2 regions of the Caballeronia sp. ATUFL_F2_KS9A genome follow, and region 1 is predicted to be linked to the other one. Evidence: predicted binding sites of a transcription regulator. Region 1 holds the regulator's gene; the other holds the start of a gene.
The links. Region 1 encodes LexA, which represses DNA repair genes until DNA is damaged. Its sites were predicted from a motif close to ACTGTATNNNNATACAGT; they were not measured.

Region 1 (5,614 bases):
CACGAGCACATCGGGATCGTTGACGAGCGCGCGCGCGAGCGTGAGACGCCGCTTCATGCCGCCCGACAACTCGCCGACGCGCGCATCGGCCTTGCTCTCCAGCCGCGCGAACTCCAGGAGCGACGGTACGAGCGCATCCATGCGCGCGCCCGTCAGGCCGAAGTAGCGGCCGAACACCGTCAGATTTTCGCGGACAGTGAAATCGGGATCGAGATTGTCGAACTGCGGTACGACGCCCACGCGCTCGCGGGCGAATCGGGCGCGCGCGGGCACCGGCTCGCCGACGAGACGGATCGCGCCGCTATCGGGCGAAGTGATGCCGAGCAGCATCTTGAGCGTCGTCGTCTTGCCCGCGCCGTTCGGTCCGAGCAGTCCGAAGCATTCGCCGGGCCGCACATCGAACGACAGGCCGTCGACGACCGTGCGCTCGCCGTAGTGCTTCCTTACTTCGCTGAATTCGATGGCGGGTGCGCGGTTTCCATCGGCGTCGCGTGTAGCGCTTTGTTGCAAAGATTGATCAGTCATGCATCTGTGCGCAGGGAAAGCCGGATGAGGGAAATCCAGCGGGCTAGTGTAATCCATTGCACCAAGGCGGCGCTTGGCGTGCAACCGCATGCTGCGCGGGCGTGTCAAACCCGTGCGGGGCGCGTCGAACCGGTTCCGGCCGAAAGTGCCAGAGGCTTGTCCGTCGACGTTTTTGTGGTTCTGGCACGGTGCGAGCTAGCGTGTTCGCGCCGGTAAGCGTTTTCCAGCGTTGTCTCCCATGGGACGACGCACGATGATGAATCAACGCCGCGGGCAAGCCGCGCTCAACGGCACGTTGGCCAGGGAGGTCAAGATGGAGAGCTACCGAAAAATCCTGCTGTGCTACGACGGCTCCAGAGAAGGCCGCAAGGCACTGCGTCAGGGCGCCAATCTCGCGCTCGACCTGAATGCGGAGACGCATGTGCTCGCGGTGGTGGATATGCGCTCGAGCATCGCGCAGAGCGCCGGACTGCTAACCGACATGGCCTGCGGACGCTTCGAAGAGGCCGCGCGCGACATCCTGCAAGAGGGCGTCGAATGGCTGCGCGAGCGTGGCCTTCAGGCACAGGGACATTTCGCGTTCGGCCATCCGATCGACGAAATCGCGGCGCTCGCCGACAGCCTTCAGGTCGATCTCGTCGTCGTCGGGCATCGCTGCCGCAGCGGCCTCGCGCGCTGGTGGATGGGCGCGGGCAACACGCCGCTGCTGGATCGCGTGAAGTGCAGCATCCTGGTTGCCGTCTGTCAGGCCGGTGAATCGGCCGAAGCGGAAGACGAAGCGGCGTACGCGGCGAAGCCCGTCAAGGCCGAAGCCGGGGCGTGATGCGGTGCGAAGCGTGAACCGCGACGCTTGACGCGTCAACCGTTGAGATCGACCGCGACGAGCTTCCACGACACGAGCCCGTTGCGGTGGAAGATCGCGGAGTAGCGCGCATCGCCGGCGCCGTGTTGATACGTGACGACGAACGTGTTCAGGCTTCGATAACCCGCCGTCGTCTGCGGTGGTTCTTTCGGCGGCTGCCGTGCGGCCGTGACGCCGGACGCGGGCGCATTCCCCGCATTCGCTGGTGCGCCGTCGCCAGCTTGCGGCGGACGCTCGCCCGGATCGCCGCGCGGCGGGATGCCGTTCAGAATCGCCGCGACGCCGTCCGGTGTGGCATACGAATCCACCAGCGGACCGACGAGCGCCGCGCCGATCATCGCACCGATGATCGCGAGCGGATTCCCGCTCTTTTGAATATCCACGCGACGCGTGAGCAGCGCCGCGATCTGGTCCTTGAGGCTCGCGCGCAGCGCCGGAAAATCGACGTATTCGTTGACGGTTTGCGCATCCCGGGCATCGGCCGCGCGCTTCACGCGATCGAGTGCGATGTAAGGCGATGCGTAAACGAAACCGAGCGCCGCGACGATAACCAGGACGACGAGCGTAACGACAATAGAACGGGTAGTGCGGGACATGCTTGGGCCAAGCCTCTTGCAAAACGTGAATTACGGATTGACCGCCCGGGCGCCGGTTAAATCCCGTGAATTCACGTCGTGCGTGCGATGGCGTTCCATTCAGGCGAGGATTCCGCCGGCCAGCCCGGCATTTTCCTCGGCGATGCAGCGGTCGATCATGCGCGAAACCTCGTCGATCTTGCCCACCAGAATCACGCGCGATTGCCCGCGATACACGCGCACTGGCGCGCGCTGCTCGGCCTCGGCGTGCACCGTGCTGTTGAGGGAAACGCGAGCGAAGGCCGGCTGACGGGACGGCAACGCGGGCATTTCGTTGAAGAGATCGGGCGTGGCTTCGGCGCGCGGCATGCCGCAGGCGATCAGCGTGCGCAGATGGCGCAGGCGGCCGAATTGACGGAAGGGCAGCAGACGGGCAAAACGTTCCATGATGACTCTCCAGACGATAGGACGCACCGCGGCGCACCGCGCGCGGTGGCCGTCATGCTTGTTGTGTTGTGAGACGCCTGAATCAGGTGTCGAAAGCGGTTGGTGAGGCTATCTTGCGATGTCAATGAGACATTTCGTGTCTCGGTGCGAAAGTAATGTGCTTCGACTTTCGTGCCATGCCCGTTCGCGGGCCAACATCAGAACTCGCCGGAGCGGATCAGCCCGACGGCAATGCCTTCAAGCGCGAAATCGCCGCTGCCGGCGCGCACGAAGATGTTTTCATACTCGGGGTTTTCGGCGATGAGTTCGACGCCGTCCGCGCGCCGTTTCCAGCGCTTGACCGTGACGTCGTCGCCAAGACGCGCGACGACGATCTGTCCGTCTTTCGCTTCGTTGCGCTTTTGCACGGCGAGAAGATCGCCGTCGAGAATGCCTGCGTCGCGCATCGAGAGGCCGCGCACCTTCAACAGATAGTCCGGCTTGCTGGAGAAGAGCGCGGGGTCGCACGCATAGTGCTGCGAGATGTGCTCTTGCGCGAGGATAGGACTCCCCGCCGCGACCCGGCCGACGAGCGGCAGAGACAATTGCATGATGCTCTGATGCGGCAGCGTGAACTGATGCGGCAGCTCCTCGGACCGATCGATGCGAGATGCATCGCCGAGCAGCCGGATGCCGCGCGACGAACCCGCCGCCAGCTCGATGACGCCCTTGCGGGCCAGCGCCCTGAGGTGCTCCTCGGCGGAATTGGCCGAACTGAAGCCGAGCTCCGCCGCGATCTCGGCGCGCGTGGGCGGAAAGCCCGTGCGGTCGATCGCGCGCTGGATGAGTTCGAACACCTGCTGCTGCCGCGCGGTAAGTTTTGATGTTTTGGTCACTGGCTCGAGCCCCTGATGCACTGTATGAATGGACAGGTGACTGTATTTTTATACAGTATTTGTTGCTTTTCAAGCTTTACTTTAAGTTCGCGGCCACGAAGCCTCCGCACCGTCGGATCGCGCCCGCCGGCGCTTCTTCCATCCAGGAATATCGTTCTTAGCAGTTTTACGTATAAAAAAGTGAATAACGATTATTTTCAATCATATAGAGGCCTCGTTAGACTGATTCCGTCAATTCGATAAGACGGAGAACGGGGAATGCAAAGCATCAACACGGGATTGCGACGGCTTCTTGCTGCGGCGACGCTCGGCGCGGCGGGTCTGATCATGACGGCGCCGGCGCAGGCGGATACGTCGTTTCTGAACGTTTCCTACGACCCGACCCGCGAGCTGTATCAGGACTTCAATCAGGCTTTCGCGAAAAAGTGGAAGGCGGAGACGGGCGAGACCGTAACCTTCAAGCAGTCGCATGGCGGGTCGGGCGGCCAGGCGCGCGCGGTCATCGACGGACTGCAGGCGGACGTCGTTACGCTCGCGCTCGCTTATGACATCGACGCGCTCGCGGGCAAGGGACTCGTCGGCGCGGACTGGCAGAAGCGCCTGCCGGACAACGCATCGCCGTACACGTCGACGATCGTGTTTCTCGTGCGCAAGGGCAATCCGAAGCACATCAAGGACTGGGACGATCTGACGAAGCCGGGCGTGTCGATCGTCACGCCGAATCCGAAGACATCGGGCGGCGCGCGCTGGAACTACCTCGCGGCGTGGGCGTACGCGCAGCACAAGCCGGGCGGCAACGAGCAGACCGCCAAGGAGTTCGTGACGAAGCTCTACAAGAACGCCGGCGTGCTGGATTCCGGCGCGCGCGGCGCGACGACGAGCTTCGTGCAGCGCGGTCAGGGCGACGTGCTCATCGCGTGGGAAAACGAGGCGTTCCTGTCGCTGAAGGAATTCGGTCCGGACAAGTTCGAGATCGTGGTGCCGTCCGTGAGCATTCTGGCGGAGCCGCCGGTCGCGGTGGTCGACAAGGTCGTCGACAAACACGGCACGCGCAAGCTCGCCGAAGCGTATCTCAAGTATCTGTATAGCGACGAAGGGCAGCAGATCGCCGCGCGCAATTTCTATCGGCCGCGTTCGGACAAGGTGCCCGCCGATCTGACGAAGCAGTTTCCGAAGCTGAAGCTCTATACCATCGACGACACCTTCGGCGGCTGGACCAAGGCGCAGAAGACGCATTTCGCGGATGGCGGCGTGTTCGATTCGATCTATCAGCCGCAATAAGCGTCAACCGGCGACGCGGCGCGTTCAAGACGCCGCGCGCCCGAAGCAGCAACGCGCGCCCACCCCGCGCGCAAAATGGATGATTCAAGGATGACGACTCTCACATTCAGGAAACCGAGCGCGCTACCCGGTTTCGGCCTGACACTCGGCATCACGGTGGCTTATCTGAGCCTCGTGGTGCTGATTCCGCTTGCCGCCACCTTCGCTAAGACGGCGACGCTCGACTGGGCGCAGTTCGTGCGCGCGGTGACGTCGCCGCGCGTGCTCGCATCGTATCGGCTGACGTTCGGCGCGGCGCTCGGCGGCGCGCTCATCAACGCGGTGTTCGGTTTTCTCGTCGCGTGGGTGCTCGTGCGCTACACGTTCCCGTTCAAGCGCATCGTCGATGCGATGGTCGATCTGCCGTTCGCGCTGCCGACGTCGGTCGCCGGCATTTCGCTCGCCGCGGTCTACGCGGGCAATGGCTGGATCGGGCAATATCTCGCGCCGCTCGGCATCAAGGTCGCGTTCACGCCGCTCGGCGTGCTCGTCGCGCTGACGTTCATCGGCCTGCCGTTCGTCGTGCGTACCGTGCAGCCCGTGCTCGAAGACTTCGAGCGCGAGCAGGAAGAAGCCGCCGCGTGCCTCGGCGCGACGCGCTGGCTCACGTTCCGGCGCGTCGTGCTGCCGTCGCTCTTTCCGGCGCTGCTGACGGGCTTCGCACTCGCGTTCGCGCGCGCGTTGGGCGAATACGGCTCGGTGATTTTCATCGCGGGCAACGTGCCGATGAAGTCGGAGATCACGTCGCTGCTCATCATCACGAAGCTCGAACAGTACGACTATGCCGGCGCGACCGCGCTCGCCGTCGTGATGCTGTGCGTGTCGTTCCTCATGCTTCTGTTGATCAACACGCTGCAATGGTGGCTGCAGCGCCGCACGAGCAAGACGGGCGCGGCGCCGGTCAACGTCTCCCTGGCAGCGGGAGAAACGGCATGAGCAAGGTGCTTCCATTGCAGACGACGACACGGCGCGACGCGCACGGCCTCAATCCCGTCACCGAGCCGCGCGCC
Region 2 (5,614 bases), on a different contig from region 1:
GAAAGTGCATGGCCAAGTACGACGAGAGCGCGCGAGACGCGCTCGCCGAAGCGTTCGAACGAGACGGCTTCGTCCTGCTGCGCGATCATTTCCCGCGCGCGACGATCGACGCATGGCGCGATGCGTTCGCGCCGCTTCTGCAACCGCACGTCGATGCAGCGCGCGAGGCGTCGGCGAGCGGCAATCGCGGACCGGGCCGCTATTACGTCACGCTGCCGTTCGAAGGCGAGTTCGCGGACCCGTCGGTCTTTTGCGATGAAGACATCGTCGGGATCGTCGAACGCGTGGCCGGGCGCGATCCGGTGATGTGTCAGCTCGCCACCGACACGCCGGTGCTCGGTTCAGAGTTCCAGGACTGGCATCGCGATACGCCGCCGCTCTTCGACGATGCGCCGGAAACGCCTTCGTTCCAGCTCGCGGTGAATTTCCCGCTCGTCGATGTCGATGACCGCAACGGTCCGCTCGAAACGACGCGTGGCACGCATCGCATGTCGCGCGATGAGGCGCTGGCCGGTCTCGAAGCAGGGCGCTTCCCCGCCGAGCGCGTGCCGATGAAAGTCGGCGACGTGATGATTCGCGATGTGCGCGGCCTGCATCGCGGTACGCCGAATCTCATCGGCGAGCCGCGTCCGATGGTCGTGATCGGCTACAGCCGCGCGTGGTATTTCCGGCCCGAGGTGCATATCGACGTGCCGCGCGACGTCTTCGCCGCGTTGCCTCCGCGCGCGCGGCGGCTGCTGCGCTTCAATCCTCAGGTGGAAACGACGGCGCGCACCTTCGACGAAAGCTATCGGCAGTTTGCATATTGAGCGCCGCGCCGTCCGATCCCCTCGTCGAACTGCGTCATGGCGCGCGGCGCGTGCTGCTTGCGCCGCACGTGGGCGGATCGATCGCGGCCTTCGACGAAACGCGCGACGGACGTACGATCGACTGGTTGCGTCCCGCGACGCCCGCCGCGCTGGCCGCACGCGATCCGCTCGGCATGGCGAGCTTTCCGCTCCTGCCGTACTGCAATCGCATCCGCGATGCGCGCTTCGTGTTCGACGGTGCGCTCATCGATCTCTCCGGCGACGGCAACGCCTTTGCGCACGCGCTGCACGGCAACGCGTGGCGCTTGCCGTGGCGTGTCGGCGATGTGTCGGACGCCCGCGCGCGTCTGCATTTTTTGCACGAACCCTCGCGCGATGCCGCGCGTCACTGGCCGTTCGCATACGAGGCGACGCAGGACATCGCGCTCGATGACCACACGCTAAGCGTGACGCTCTCCGCGCGCAACCTGTCCGAGCGGCCGATGCCGTTCGGCATGGGACATCACCCGTACTATCCGCGCACGCGCAATACGCGCGTTCACGCACGCGTCGCGTCGATGTGGCACAGCACGCCCGATCTGCTGCCCACGCATGCGGGCGCGCATCCGTGCGTCGATGCGATGGCGTCGCAAGAAGGCATGTCCGCCGATGCCTTCGATCTCGACAACAACTTCGCCGGTTGGTCGCGCACGGCGACGATCGCGTGGCCCGACGAACGCCGCGCGGTCGCGCTCAGCGCGCAAGCGCCGTTCGATGCCCTGGTGGTGTATGCACCGAAGTCGCATCCCGATTTGCTCTGCGTTGAGCCGGTGAGCAACGTGGCGGACTGGGTCAATCTCGATGTCGACCGCGCCGCGAAGGGCGGCGCGGTGCTGGAACCGGGCGAGTCGGTCAGCGCGACATTCGCCTGGACGACTCACACGGAATAAGGCGTCGCGCCTACTGACCGAAGAAAACGTTGCAGTTCGCCGGGCTGCAGTCGCTATCGCGATGTCCGCTCGCGGAGGCGGGCTTCATGCCGCCATACGCGGAGTCGCCGCCGGAGGCTTGTTGCGGCGTCGCGGCGGTTTGCGTCTGAGATTCATCGGGCATGGCCTGCGACACGTACATCGGGCGCATCGTCTGGACGAGTTGCTGCGCATCGGCGGGCATGCCTTGCGCGTGCGCGACACCGATTCCTGACACGACCGCGCATGCTGCCATCATCGCGAGAAATTTCGGGTTGATCTTTGCCTTCATGTTCCAGCTCCTTGAAACGAATGCACAAGCAGCCGGGAACGCGAGTCTCGGACTCCTTGCCGCTTTGCCGATGGACGGATGAATGGATCGAGCGCGGGCTCGCTTCGTCCGACGCGACAAATGACGACGCACCGGGCGCGACGAATGGCGCTCGGGGATTACCTTACGGCGATGGGAAGGCGCGAGAAATCCCTATCTGGCAGGGATACCTTGGTGGGGATAGGCGTGCGGGTTTAAAGAAGAAGCACGAAAAACGCGCCCGGACTTGCGAAAGTCCGGGCGCGCCGAAACGTGGAAACTCAATACGTTTATTCCGACTTGCCGGAGGTGCCGCCCGACATGTTCGATCCCGAGCTGCCCTTCTTGTGCATCTTGCTGCTGCCCTTGGACGAATCCATCGTGTTCGAGCCCGATGCGCCCGACGTCGAGCCGGTTACACCGTTGCTGTTCGGCGTGCCCATTCCGGTGCCGCCCTGACCGGCCCCGTTGCCGCCCGCCGTGCCGCCACCCGCGCCTGCGCCACCCGCGCCGCCGCCGCCGGCACCGCCGCCCGCGCCTTGCGCGAATGCCGCGCCCGACAAGCCCAGAATCATGGCCGACACAATCAAACTTCTCTTGGCGTTCTTCATGGTTTCCTCCCGTTGATCAATGATCTCGATGCGCGCCGCCTTGCGCAAAGCTGCGGCGTCGCAGATTACATTGCGCAATCACCGTGCCGCGGGAAGAAATCGAATTGTCATGCAGTCGCCTCGTCACACCACTCGATGGCCCACGCCCGCGCGCAATGGACGGCATCCGACTCGCTCGCGAACGCATCCAGCTCGCCGGATTCGAATACTTCCGCATGCGCGGTGCGCTCGTCCGCCGGACGCGTGATGCGTGCGTGCGCGGAGTAGCTGCCGTCTTCGTCGTGATGGGCGGTGCAGTCGATGTGAAACGTCTTGTAGTCGAATCGCATGAAAGGCTCCGAAAGAGATTGCGAGGGCAGGCGCGAAGCGTGCGATGCCGTGATTACCTTTGACTCCGCGCCTCTCGTGAGGTACTGTATAAACATACAGTACCATAATCAAGATGGATCTCTCCGAAAAGCTCGAAATTCTCGCCGACGCCGCCAAATACGACGCGTCGTGTGCGAGCGGCGGCGCGCCCAAACGCGAGTCGCGCGGCATCGATGGCCTCGGCGCGAGCACCGGCTCCGGCATCTGCCATAGCTTCACGCCCGACGGGCGCTGCGTCTCGCTGCTCAAGATTTTGCTGACGAACTTTTGTCTGTACGACTGCCGGTACTGCATCAATCGCCGGTCCAGTAACGTGCCGCGTGCGCGCTTCACGCCGGAAGAAGTTGTTACGCTCACGCTGGATTTCTACCGTCGCAATTACATCGACGGGTTGTTTCTCAGTTCCGGAGTGATTCGTTCGTCGAACTACACGATGGAGCAGCTCGTCCTCGTCGCGAAATTGCTGCGTGAGAAGCACGGATTTCGCGGCTACATCCATCTGAAGACGATTCCCGATGCCGATCCCGAACTCATCGCGCAAGCGGGACGCTATGCCGACCGTCTGAGCGTGAACATCGAATTGCCGACGGAAATCAGCCTCGAGCGGCTCGCGCCGGAAAAGAGCGGCCGCACGATCAAGCTGGCGATGGGCAACATCCGCGTCGCGCGCGAGGAATCGGAAGCGGAGCCGCGCGCGCCGAAGTTCGCGCCGGCGGGGCAGAGCACGCAGATGATCGTCGGCGCCGATGAAACCGACGACCGCACGATCCTCGGCACCGCCGAAACGCTGTACGGCTCTTATCAGCTAAAGCGCGTGTATTACTCGGCGTTCAGCCCGATTCCTGACAGCCCCTCGGGCGTGCCGTCGAAAGCGCCGCCGCTCTTGCGCGAGCATCGGCTGTATCAGGCGGATTTTCTGATGCGCGGCTACGGTTTCGCCGCCGCCGAACTGCTCGGCGATGCCGGCAATCTTCCGCTCGATGTCGATCCGAAACTCGCGTGGGCGCTTGCGCATCGCGAGCGCTTTCCCGTCGATCTGAACGCCGCGCCCGCGCGCATGATCGCGCGCGTGCCGGGCATCGGCATGCGCAACGCGAAGCGCATCGTGGAGTTGCGGCGCGAGCGGCGCGTGCGCTATCACGATCTCGTGCGGCTGCGCTGCGGCATGGACAAGGTGAAGCCGTTCGTCGTCACGGCGGATTACCGGCCGCCGCTCGACGAAGCGCCTTCGGACAGTCTGCGGCGCGCGCTCGCGACCGGCCCGGTGCAGCTCTCGCTGATCTGATGCACGTCATCGCCATCGACGACGAATTCGACGGCTGGCGCGTCGCCGCGCTCGATGCGCTCGCGCAAAAGCTCCCGCCCGAATCGATCGACTGGCGTACGGCTCAGGCGGAGCCGGCGTTGTTCAACGAGTCGGCGCGATCGGCGAAAGCGGCGAAGGCAGCGGATGCGCCGCCTATCCGCGTGTCGCGCGAACTCGCATCGCTGCTGAAAGACGCCGCGCATTTTCGCGACGCGCGCCGCTGGAGCATTTTATATCGCGTGCTGTGGCGCTGGGCGCAGGGCGACCGCTCGGTGGCATCGCCCGCCGATGAAGACGGCGCGCGCCTCTACAAGATGGCGAAGGCGGTGCGCCGCGCGCAGCACGACATGATCGCGTATGTGCGCTTCCGGCAGCGCGACGCGTCGCTCGGCGCGCCGGAATTCGTCGCGTGGTACAAGCCGGATCACGACGTGCTCGCGTGGGGCGCGGAGCATTTCGCCGCGCGCATGGGACGCTCGACATGGCTCATCGCAACGCCCGACGGCGCCGCGATGTTCGACGGCGAGCGCCTGCAACTGGAGCGCGGCCGCGCGCTGGCGTCGGATCATGCGGCGGTCTTGCCGGATGCCGCCGAAGCGCTCTGGATGACCTACTACCGCAGCATCTTCAATCCGGCGCGACTGAACGAATCCGCGCTCGAACAGCATATGCCGGTACGTTTCTGGAAAGGGCTGCCGGAAGGCGCACTGATCCCGAAGCTCGTCAGCGATGCGCGCGGCGGCGCGCGACGCGTCGCGCAGGCGCAAAACGTCGGCGCGCTCGGCGGCAAGGCGGTTCAGGTCGATGCGCTCGCAGCGCAGCCGGAGCGGGACGCGCCCACATCGCTCGATACTTGCCGCCGCTGCGATCTGTGGCGCAACGCGACGCAGGCGGTGCATGGCGCCGGTCCGTCCGATGCGCGCATCATGCTGCTCGGCGAACAGCCCGGCGATCAGGAGGATCTGAAGGGCGAGCCGTTCGTCGGACCGGCCGGGCAGCTGCTTCAGGACGCGATGCAGCGTGCCGGCGTCGTGCGCGAGCACGTCTATCTGACCAATGCGGTGAAGCACTTCAAATGGGAGCCGCGCGGCAAGCGCCGTCTGCACAAGACGCCCGCGCAGCAGGAGGTCGAAGCCTGTTCGTACTGGCTCCAACAGGAACTGCATGACGTCGGCGCGAAGGTGATCGTCACGCTCGGCGCGACCGCGTTGGCCGCGCTTTTCGGACGGCGCGCGACGCTTTCGGCGCATGTCGGGCGCGTC

Region 2: NCS67_RS20840 (putative DNA modification/repair radical SAM protein) is a predicted target of LexA. The motif match lies at 3,090-3,107, and genes of this name have one in related genera.

The regions. Positions count from the first base shown of each region.
Region 1 is NZ_JALQEK010000004.1:19,949-25,562, forward strand. Features, by position in the region: gene nodI (nodulation factor ABC transporter ATP-binding protein NodI) at 1-525, opposite strand, end outside; gene NCS67_RS05770 (universal stress protein) at 839-1,348, shown strand; gene NCS67_RS05775 (DUF2939 domain-containing protein) at 1,384-1,983, opposite strand; gene NCS67_RS05780 (hypothetical protein) at 2,083-2,409, opposite strand; gene lexA (transcriptional repressor LexA) at 2,607-3,284, opposite strand; gene NCS67_RS05790 (sulfate ABC transporter substrate-binding protein) at 3,543-4,565, shown strand; gene cysT (sulfate ABC transporter permease subunit CysT) at 4,656-5,540, shown strand; gene cysW (sulfate ABC transporter permease subunit CysW) at 5,537-5,614, shown strand, end outside.
Region 2 is NZ_JALQEK010000032.1:5,369-10,982, forward strand. Features, by position in the region: gene NCS67_RS20815 (phytanoyl-CoA dioxygenase family protein) at 9-809, shown strand; gene NCS67_RS20820 (aldose 1-epimerase) at 806-1,738, shown strand; gene NCS67_RS20825 (hypothetical protein) at 1,749-2,048, opposite strand; gene NCS67_RS20830 (hypothetical protein) at 2,357-2,677, opposite strand; gene NCS67_RS20835 (hypothetical protein) at 2,785-3,006, opposite strand; gene NCS67_RS20840 (putative DNA modification/repair radical SAM protein) at 3,120-4,331, shown strand; gene NCS67_RS20845 (UdgX family uracil-DNA binding protein) at 4,331-5,614, shown strand, end outside.